3 regions of the Proteiniborus sp. genome follow, and region 3 is predicted to be linked to each of the others. Evidence: riboswitches for the same ligand, from Rfam matches in the RefSeq annotation. Region 3 holds a riboswitch; each other region holds the start of a gene.
What was found. A riboswitch is a leader RNA that binds a small molecule or an ion and turns the genes downstream of it on or off. The one in region 3 is predicted to bind molybdenum cofactor.

Region 1 (3,190 bases), on a different contig from region 3:
TATGCTTAAGATACTTACCAATATTACAGAAGGCAGGGGGAAGCTAGAGGATATAGACCTGCTTCTCCAGTTAGGCGAAACTATTGAAGAAGCTTCATTATGTGGCTTAGGGAAAACAGCACCAAATCCAGTTTTAACCACCATTAAATATTTTAAAGATGAATATATTGAGCATATAGTAAATAAAAGATGTCCTGCTGGAGTATGTAAAAATCTAACTAGCTATTATATAGACAAAGAAAAATGTATAGGATGTGGCTTATGTGCTAAGAAGTGTCCTGTAGATGCTATTACTGGCAATAGGAAAGAACCTCATACCATAGATAAGGATAAATGCATTAAATGTGGTACTTGTTTTACTAATTGTGCAGTTGGTGCAGTAAAGACTGGAGGTGCTCTAGTTGAAGCTTAAAATAAATGGAAACTATTATGAAGGCAAAGCAGGAGAAACACTTATGGAATTAGCCAAAAGAAACAATATAAATATTCCTAGTCTTTGTCATAAAAAAGGATTTGAGGGATTAGGAAGATGTAGATTATGTCTTGTGGAAGTAAAAGAAGGACATAGGACAAAAGTCGTTTCTTCATGCGTATATCCAATTAAAGATGGCGTAGAGGTAATAACCAACTCTGATAAGATATTAAAAATGAGAAAAAATATTATTATGCTTCTACTGTTAAGGACTCCTAATAATGAATATATTAAGAATTTGGCAAAAGAATATGGAGTTGTAGCACCTGAAAGATATATGAATACTGATGAAAAAGAAGACTGCGTTTTATGTGGGTTATGTGTTAAGGCATGTGAAACCATGGGAACCAATGCAATATCAATGGTCAATAGAGGTACAACTAAAAAGGTATCTACTCCTTATGACGATGCTTCAAAGGATTGCATAGGATGTGGAGCCTGTGCAGAGGTCTGTCCTACCAAAGCAATAAGCTTAATAGATAAAGATGGAAAGAGAATAATATGGAATAGAACATTTGATTTAATTAAGTGTTCTAAATGTGGCAGATATTATACAACAAATGAAGCTTTTCATTATGCTAATAATAAGCTGGACATAATAATTGAAGAACCATTATGTGAAGACTGCAAAAGAAAGTTGACAGGTGAGAAGTTCAAGGAAGTTTTTGAAAAACTATAGTTTATTTTAATACCAAGACACTGCGTTGTCTTGGTATTTTTATTTAATGTTTTTTAAGTTGACAACTTACTAACAAAAAAGAGGAGATTTAAGAGTTATATAGAAAGTATTTATAGAAAATATTTATGGATATTATTAATATAGCAATTGAAAGTTTCCGAGTTATTTTACCTAAGTTATATTTAATATGGTGGATAACCGTTAGGTATAAATAGAAATATTTATGCCTCCCGTATTTGGAAAGGAAACAGCGAGCAAACCAGCTTTATAATTCTTTGATTATTGGCTAGTGAGTAGTTTCCTTTTGAAACTACTTTTTTTGTGCTTATAAAAATAAACGAGGAGATTACATGGGAAAAAAATATTTGGTTTTATTATTTATAATAATTTTACTTGTCTGTGTAGTTAGTTTGACTTTTATATATTCTAAAGATGTAAGGGAAGTCCAGATAATTAAAGGATCTGAAGATAAAACAAATGGCTATGCCATATATACTGAAGATGGAGACGTCTTATATACTGAAAATTTAGAAGTAAGTAATTCTATTTTAAATAATGTAATAGTTAAGTGTAATGATTTTACTGTGAAAAACCCTATAGGAATAGTTGATAACCCTCCAAATAAAAGTATTACTGATATAAAGGATATGGTTTTAAAGTCTTTAGAATCAAATGATAGCATTCTAATAATATATATTGATGGTTTAGGATATGAACTCTACGAGGAATCTATCAATCTAGGATACTTGCCTTATATATCTACATTAGAAAAGGGAGCTAAAGCACTTACTGTATATCCGTCAATAACAGATGTAACATTTACGTCTATGGTAACTGGAGAAACGCCAAAATATACAGGGATACATAGTAGAGATAAAAAGAAATTAGAGGTTGATACCATATTCGACATAGCTTCACAGCAAGGAAAGAGCTCAAAGATAATCGAAGGTAATATGAGAATAGTCATTGATGAAGTTGAGACTGTTTTAAATATAGATGAAAACAAAAATGATACTATTGATGATGAGATTTATGAAACTGCAATGATAGAATTAGAAAATCCAACAGATGTACTTTTAGTTCATTTTCATTCATATGATGATTTTGGACATAAGTATGGACCTGACTCTACACAAGCTTTAAAACAGCTTAAAGTATTGGATTCTTATGTAGAGAATATGGTAAGTAAATTTTCAGGAAAAGTAATAATAACGTCAGACCATGGTATGCATAATGTAGGGAATGGAGGAGAACATGGTACCTTTTTATCTTTAGATATGTTTATACCCATAATAGTCAAAGAATAATTTTAAAATAAAGTAGGGATGGACTATGAAGAGATTTTTAAATAGATTTTCAATGTTTGATTTAGTGATCATAGCATTGACTTCGGCTTTAGGTATAGCAATAAAGCCCATAATAGTGCCTTTAATACACATAATAACTGGTCCGCTTTTTATTCCCGGCGGTGCAGCAGCAGGCGGTTTTTATATGCTATGGCTGGTTTTAGGTATAGGCATAACAGGAAAGATAGGTACAGGAACTCTTATAGGATTCATACAAGCTTTACTAGTTATTATAACAGGTGCATATGGTACACATGGAGCAATTAGCATTATTACATATACTTTACCTGGAGTTATGGTTGATGTTGGAGCAAAATTAGCAAGAGAAAGATTTTTTAGTACAACAGTATTTTTTATTCTTGGATTGATAGCTAATGTTTCTGGAACATTTTTGTCTTCATTAGCATTTTTTAGACTGCCATTAATTCCATTACTTTTATCATTAAGTGCAGCATCATTATCAGGTGGGCTTGGGGGTCTTATAGCATACAAAATTGCCAAAGAGTTGAGAAAGACAAATATTATAAATAACACAAATAGGCAAGGTGATGTCAGTGAAAAATAAAAGTGTTATATTCGTAATTGTATTATTAGCAATTGCAACACTTGTTTTAGCCTTTTTAAACAAAGGAAGTATAGATGTAAGTGGTTATGAAGGAACTGTAAAATTTATATCAGGAGAAAATTCAATAG
Region 2 (3,190 bases), on a different contig from region 3:
AGTCCAATAGCTGCAGCCCAAGGCAGTCCACACATCTGAGCAGCAATGATTAGTACTGCGTTAATGCCTGAACCAGTAATAAGTTGCCCCATTTTTACAAATTGAAATACTAAAGCAATTGCTAATAGTATAGCTGTTCTTGTTAATGTTTTTGTTTTCTTATTCATATATATCACCTAATATCTTTCTCGCTTTATATAATGAGTGTGTAGTAGGTGGTGAGCCTTATGTCCGTTAGCTTTCCCTAGGTATTCATCATATAAAGCTTTAATTTCTGGATTATTATGAGATTTTCTTAAAGGCATTTCTCTATCAATAGTATATAATCCCTGTGCTCTTTGCCTGCACACTTCATCTGTCTTATCCTTATCCATAATAATTGGCTGTCCTCCGCCGTTTATACAACCTCCTGGGCATCCCATTATCTCTATGAAATGATAATTAGCTTCTTCATTTCTAATTCTATCTAGAAGTCTACCTGCGTTACCTGTACCATGAGCAACAGCCACCTTTACATCAAGATCTCCTATCTTTACAGTAGCTTCCTTAATGCCCTCAAGTCCTCTTACTGGAGCATACTCTATTTCTTTTAAATCTTGTCCTGTCAATATATCAGCTACAGTTCTCAAAGCTGCTTCCATAACGCCACCTGTAGCACCAAATATTACTGCAGCACCTGTAGATTCTCCCATAACCTTATCGAAGCTTTGGTTTTCTAAGGATTTAAAGTCTATTCTAGCTTCCTTTATCATCTTGGCTAGCTCTCTAGTTGTAATAACTGCGTCCACATCCTTGAATCCGTTTACAGATAGTTCTTCTCTTGCAGATTCATATTTTTTAGCTGTGCAAGGCATAACAGATACTACAAATATTTTTTTAGAATCTATGCCCATTTTCTCTGCATAATAAGATTTGGTCAATGCCCCAAGCATTTGGTGAGGAGATTTACAACTTGACAAATTATCTAGAAAATCATTGTGATAATGTTCACAATATTTTATCCAGCCTGGTGAACAAGATGTAATCATTGGAAGTTTTCCACCATTCTTTATTCTGCCTAATAGCTCAGTACCTTCTTCAATAATTGTTAGGTCTGCTGCAAAATCTGTATCAAATACTCTATCAAAACCTAATCTTCTAAGTGCAGTTACCATTTTCCCTTCTACATTAGTCCCTACAGGCATACCAAACTCTTCTCCTAAAGCAACTCTAACTGCAGGAGCAGTCTGGACAACAACATACGTATCATTATTTTCTAGGGCATCCCATATTTTATTCCTATCATCCTTCTCTCTTAATGCGCCAACAGGGCACACCTTTATACATTGGCCACAATTTATACAAGCAACCTCTGACAAGCTTTTGTTAAAAGGAGCAGATACTACTGTTTTAATTCCTCTCCCAGCAAAATCTATCACAGCTGTTCCCTGAACACTTTTACATACGCTTATACATCTTCCACAAAGTATGCATTTGTTTGGATCTCTCACTATTGAAGGTGACATCTGGTCAATATCATAAACATTTTTTTCTCCCTGATATTCCAGCCCATCTACTCCCATTTCTTCAGCAAGCTTTTGAAGTTCACAGTTAAGATTTCTGGAACAAGTGAGGCACTCTCTCTCGTGCCTTGCAAGAATGAGCTTAAGAATTGTTGCTCTAGCTTCTCTAACTTTTTTTGAGGCTGTTTTAACTTCCATACCTTCTGAAACAGGTAAAATACAGGATGCTTGGAGAGTCCTGGCCCCTTTCACTTCTACAACGCACATTCTACAAGCACCAACTTCATTGATTCCCTTCAGGAAACAAAGGGTTGGTATATGGATGCTTAATCCTCTAGCAGCTTCTAAAACGGTTGTCCCCTTTGGTACTTGAGTCTTGATACCATCAATCGTAATGTTAACGTTTTCCATAACATTTGTCCCCCTATAATAAATATTGAATTATATAAAAAAGGCTCCTAAAAAGAATTATAAGGTAGCCTTTTTTGAGCCACTGCATAAGAGCGACTTGCACGAAATCAAAGATTTCTGCAATCTGCTTAAAGCTCATTCATAGAAAGTTCTTTTATATGAGATAATAAAGTAAAGCTTCCCTTTTCATTATAAAAAAGCTCCTTCTAAAAGGAGTTTTTTGTAATAGTAAACAAACCAATAGTTGTATAACAATATCGGTAGTTAAATATGGCTCCTTTCCAAACACGGGAGGCATGAATATTTCTATTCATACCCATAGGTTTATATTCCATAGACAATTGTCTTTAGGATTATAAACTCGGAATTATTCTATTATTATATAAATAATAATTTATTGTGATATTTGTGTCAATAGATTTTATTTCTTTTTAGATTTATATCTTAAGCTACTATCAAGTATACTTTTTCTTACTCTAATACTTTCGGGAGTAATCTCTAGTAGCTCATCTGCTTCAATAAACTCTAATGCTTCCTCTAGGCTCATAACATTAGGTGGTGAAAGTCTTAGAGCATCGTCTGTGCCTGATGCTCGAGTGTTTGTAAGTTGTTTTTTCTTACATACATTTACTTCTATATCATCAGACTTTGCATTTTGACCTACTACCATACCTTCATATACTTTAGTTCCTGGTGTAATAAATAAGGTTCCTCTTTCTTGTGCTGCATATAACCCATATGTTACAGCTTCTCCAGATTCAAAAGCTACTAATGAGCCTTGAGGTCTTCTTGGAATATCTCCTTTATATGGCTGATATCCTTCAAATACTGAATTTAATATACCATTACCTCTAGTGTCAGTCATAAATTCTGAACGATACCCTATAAGCCCTCTAGCAGGTATTAAAAATTCTAATCTAGTATATCCTCCAGTAGGCTGTGTCATAGTAACTAGCTCTCCTTTTCTTTGTCCAAGTTTTTCTATGACTGAACCAACAAATTCTTCTGGCACATCTATAGTAACTTTTTCTATAGGTTCATGTTTCTTTCCCTCAATAGTTCTAAATAAAACCTCTGGTTTTGAAACTTGAAATTCATAGCCTTCTCTTCTCATAGTTTCTATTAAAATAGAAAGATGAAGCTCTCCTCTTCCTGATACTTTAAATGAATCTGTTAAGTCGGTTTCTTCTACTCTTAAGCTTACATCAGTATTGAGTTCTTTAAATAGTCTTTCTCTAACCTGTCTTGATGTTACAAACTTTCCTTCTTGACCTGCA
Region 3 (3,190 bases):
TACCTTTTATTGGTGAATCTTTTCTAACTAGTACATTGAAACCTTCTACTCTTTTCACATACTCAGGATAAGCTGCAACTATACCTTGAAGCATTTCTTCTACTACGCTTTCTCTGTCATTAATAATCTTCTTCACTACATCACTTCCTTTCAATAATTAAATTTACTAATAAAAACGCCTTTCTTTTAATTTGATTAATTTCCTAAGCCTTCACATAGCTTATAAATTCAGACTCTATGTTGTATTACATATATATTTTTAAGAACTTAAATTATGACAAGCCTTATAACTTTTTTGTTATGCAAAAAACCGCACTTATCTAGCCTTATGTTTTCATAAGTTAGATAGCGCGGTTCTCCAAATCTCCATTAAATATTTAATTAATATTATCTGTCCATTTGCTTATACTATAAATATGCCTCTCGTTCTAATTATATGCACAAGCCTTCAAATTTTTTATATATTATAGTTTCCTTAATAAAATAAACATTTTAAGCTGTTTCAGTGTGACTTCTCTTTCTTCTAGCATAGATTCTCTTCTAAAAAACCCAACACTTGACTGAGAGCCTCTATTGTTGCAAGTTTTTTCATATCATTATCAAATAAATGTCCTTCATTCTTAACAGTTATTAGCTTGTTATTTATTCCATATTCCTCTAACTTTTCTGCCATCTTAACCGATTGTTCATATGGCACATCAGTGTCCTTATCTCCGTGAATCAAAAGAGTAGGTGGAAAATCTGAACTTACATTATATATTGGACAAAAAGGTATTATCTTTTCTTTTTGAAATAATGTGTGATACCCACTTACTTCTTTTGTCCATATCCCTTTTTGTCTACAATATAAATAATATATAAATCTTTCTCTAAAACCCTGTGTTATAGCTTCATTGTTTATTACACCATAGGCTTCTTCTCTGGTAACTAAGGGCATTTTGCAGTAATACTCACTAGGCATACCATACCATTCTGCAAGTATGTCTCCATATCCGTAGAAAGATACTATTGAACTAGGTTTTTCTTCAAAAGTTCCAGAAAGTAAACCCAAATAAGCTCCAGCAGAACTTCCTACTACTACAATTTTATTGGGATTGATATTCAGTAAAACTGGTCCCTTTTCATCTAGCATATTATATGCCGAAAAAATTGTAAAGGTGGTATATTTTATGTATCCTACTTTTAATTGTATTAGTAAATCATCAGTTAATTTGATAAACAATTTCCGCATGCCATGGGGATAACATGCTGCTTGGGCAAGGATCGCTATCATAAGTACAGTCTTTAGCTTGCAGATGAGGACTTTGTTATAAAAAGACTTCTACGAAATCTACTTGACTTCGCATATGCCCTAAGACATTTCTATGGAGATATGATTGCGTCTAGATTTGGTCAGTTGCTAACAGAACATCTTACTATAGCAGCTTTATTGGTTGAGATGAAATTTGATTTTTAAATTGAGGTATGTCTATTATTAATTATGATTTGTCATAACATTAGAACATTAAGTTAAAATATATGATATAATTATTATTGATAATTTTATATAACTAAAAAATTCTACGAGATTGTGTTCCTACAGGCACTAGCTGCTACGGAAGCAATCCTATAGGGTATAATTGGAAACGATTATGCCTCCCTTTTGGAAAGTAGATAACTAATAAGCCAATCAATTCTTAATGGTTGACTCTGTATGTTACGGTTTCTAAAAGGAAGCCGTTTTTTTATTGCGGCTCTATATATTATTATACTAACTTTAAGGAGGAGTTTACTATGAGAAAAGAAACAAAATTATTCTCAACAATCAGTTTATTAATTGCTTTTTTAATGATGTTTTCAGTAATTTCTTTTGCTGACTCTACAGAAGGTGTTAAAGAAACTGAACAACCTCAATTCAATGAATGGGTACATAAGGGATGGTCACGTCTATACGAAAATGATACGTTTAATCCTGACAAAGCACTATCCAGAGTAGAATTTGTAGCTTTGATTAATAGCTTGTTTAATTTTAAAGAAACTGCAGCTATAAATTTTACTGATATACCAGAACAAGCTAACTATTACAAAGAAGTAGCTAAAGCTTTTAAAGCAGAATATGTTGTTGGAAAAGGTAACGACGTTTTTAGTCCTGATGCAGAAATTACTAAGGCAGAAGCTTATATGATGTTAGCAAGAGCATTAAAGTTAAATGTACAACAGGAAGCAGACAAGCTTTTACAGTTTAATGACTCTAAAGAAGTGCCAAAATGGGCAATAGGTGCTGTCGAAGCCTTATCCCAAAAGGGTTGGATAAATGATAAAAATAAAGTAAAACCTCTAGATAAAGTATTAGGTTCTGAAGCAGTTGTATTATTAGAAAAAGCTGTTGCCTCTAAGCCTGAAGAAGCCACAAAAGATGCTGAAGAAAGCATAACAAGCGAAGAGCCTTCTAAAGGTAATGGAAAATCTCCACTTTCATTTAAAGGAGCTTATTTTACATCAATTGTAGATAATAAATCCGTAGATTTAGCTAAGTTAGATGAAGGACTAAAAAACAATGAAAATATTATTATTAAATTAGAATTTGATCGTGGTATTGTCCGTGATAATTGGGAAAATAATCAGAAACAAATATTGCTTAAAGATAATGACGATCAAGAAGTATTAAATGAAGTATTTAGAATTAATGGTGTAGATAATGAAAAATCATATATATTTATTAAACCACTAACTGCTCTTGAAGCAGGTAAAAACTATAAAATTATTATGAGCAAGGATTTAAAAGCTAACAATGGTAGTTCCCTTGGTGAAGAAATAGTGGTTACTTTTTCAGTTCAGTAAAATACAGGGGGAGCTTGCTTCCCCTGTATTTTTATCATTATTAACTAGATAGGAGGCAAAAATGAAAAACAATAGACAATTTTATAAGATAATTATGCTTGTTTCAATACTCTTCTTTGTATCTATTGTCTCAGTTTATTCCAGCGAAGACGGAAAATCTATCCATTTAGACCTAGTAGAATCTATTCCTTCTAATGGAGAAGAATCAGTGGACAATGATGTACTCATACACCTTTTATTTAATAAGAATGTAGTTAATATGTCTGTTAAAGATAACAACGCAAATTGCTTTAAGCTACTAGATGAAAATCAAGAAGAAGTACCTATTGAAATTCTTTTTCCTGATGATCAAATAGAGCCTGAACGAAAA

Region 1: it holds a riboswitch for molybdenum cofactor, as region 3 does, so the genes downstream of both, ABV008_RS07015 (alkaline phosphatase family protein) here and ABV008_RS14925 (S-layer homology domain-containing protein) in region 3, are expected to answer to the same signal.
Region 2: it holds a riboswitch for molybdenum cofactor, as region 3 does, so the genes downstream of both, ABV008_RS12830 (NADH-dependent [FeFe] hydrogenase, group A6) here and ABV008_RS14925 (S-layer homology domain-containing protein) in region 3, are expected to answer to the same signal.

The regions. Positions count from the first base shown of each region.
Region 1 covers NZ_JAWRHZ010000036.1:78,043-81,232, forward strand. Annotated here, with positions in the region: gene ABV008_RS07005 (NADH-ubiquinone oxidoreductase-F iron-sulfur binding region domain-containing protein) at 1-412, shown strand, start outside; gene ABV008_RS07010 (2Fe-2S iron-sulfur cluster-binding protein) at 402-1,151, shown strand; molybdenum cofactor riboswitch at 1,295-1,414, shown strand; gene ABV008_RS07015 (alkaline phosphatase family protein) at 1,502-2,458, shown strand; gene ABV008_RS07020 (ECF transporter S component) at 2,484-3,062, shown strand; gene ABV008_RS07025 (molybdopterin-dependent oxidoreductase) at 3,052-3,190, shown strand, end outside.
Region 2 covers NZ_JAWRHZ010000060.1:65,304-68,493, reverse strand. Annotated here, with positions in the region: gene ABV008_RS12835 (ECF transporter S component) at 1-167, opposite strand, end outside; gene ABV008_RS12830 (NADH-dependent [FeFe] hydrogenase, group A6) at 177-1,913, opposite strand; molybdenum cofactor riboswitch at 2,174-2,292, opposite strand; gene typA (translational GTPase TypA) at 2,335-3,190, opposite strand, start outside.
Region 3 covers NZ_JAWRHZ010000065.1:58,164-61,353, reverse strand. Annotated here, with positions in the region: gene dhaK (dihydroxyacetone kinase subunit DhaK) at 1-136, opposite strand, end outside; gene ABV008_RS14930 (prolyl oligopeptidase family serine peptidase) at 524-1,231, opposite strand; molybdenum cofactor riboswitch at 1,549-1,671, shown strand; gene ABV008_RS14925 (S-layer homology domain-containing protein) at 1,774-2,820, shown strand; gene ABV008_RS14920 (Ig-like domain-containing domain) at 2,882-3,190, shown strand, end outside.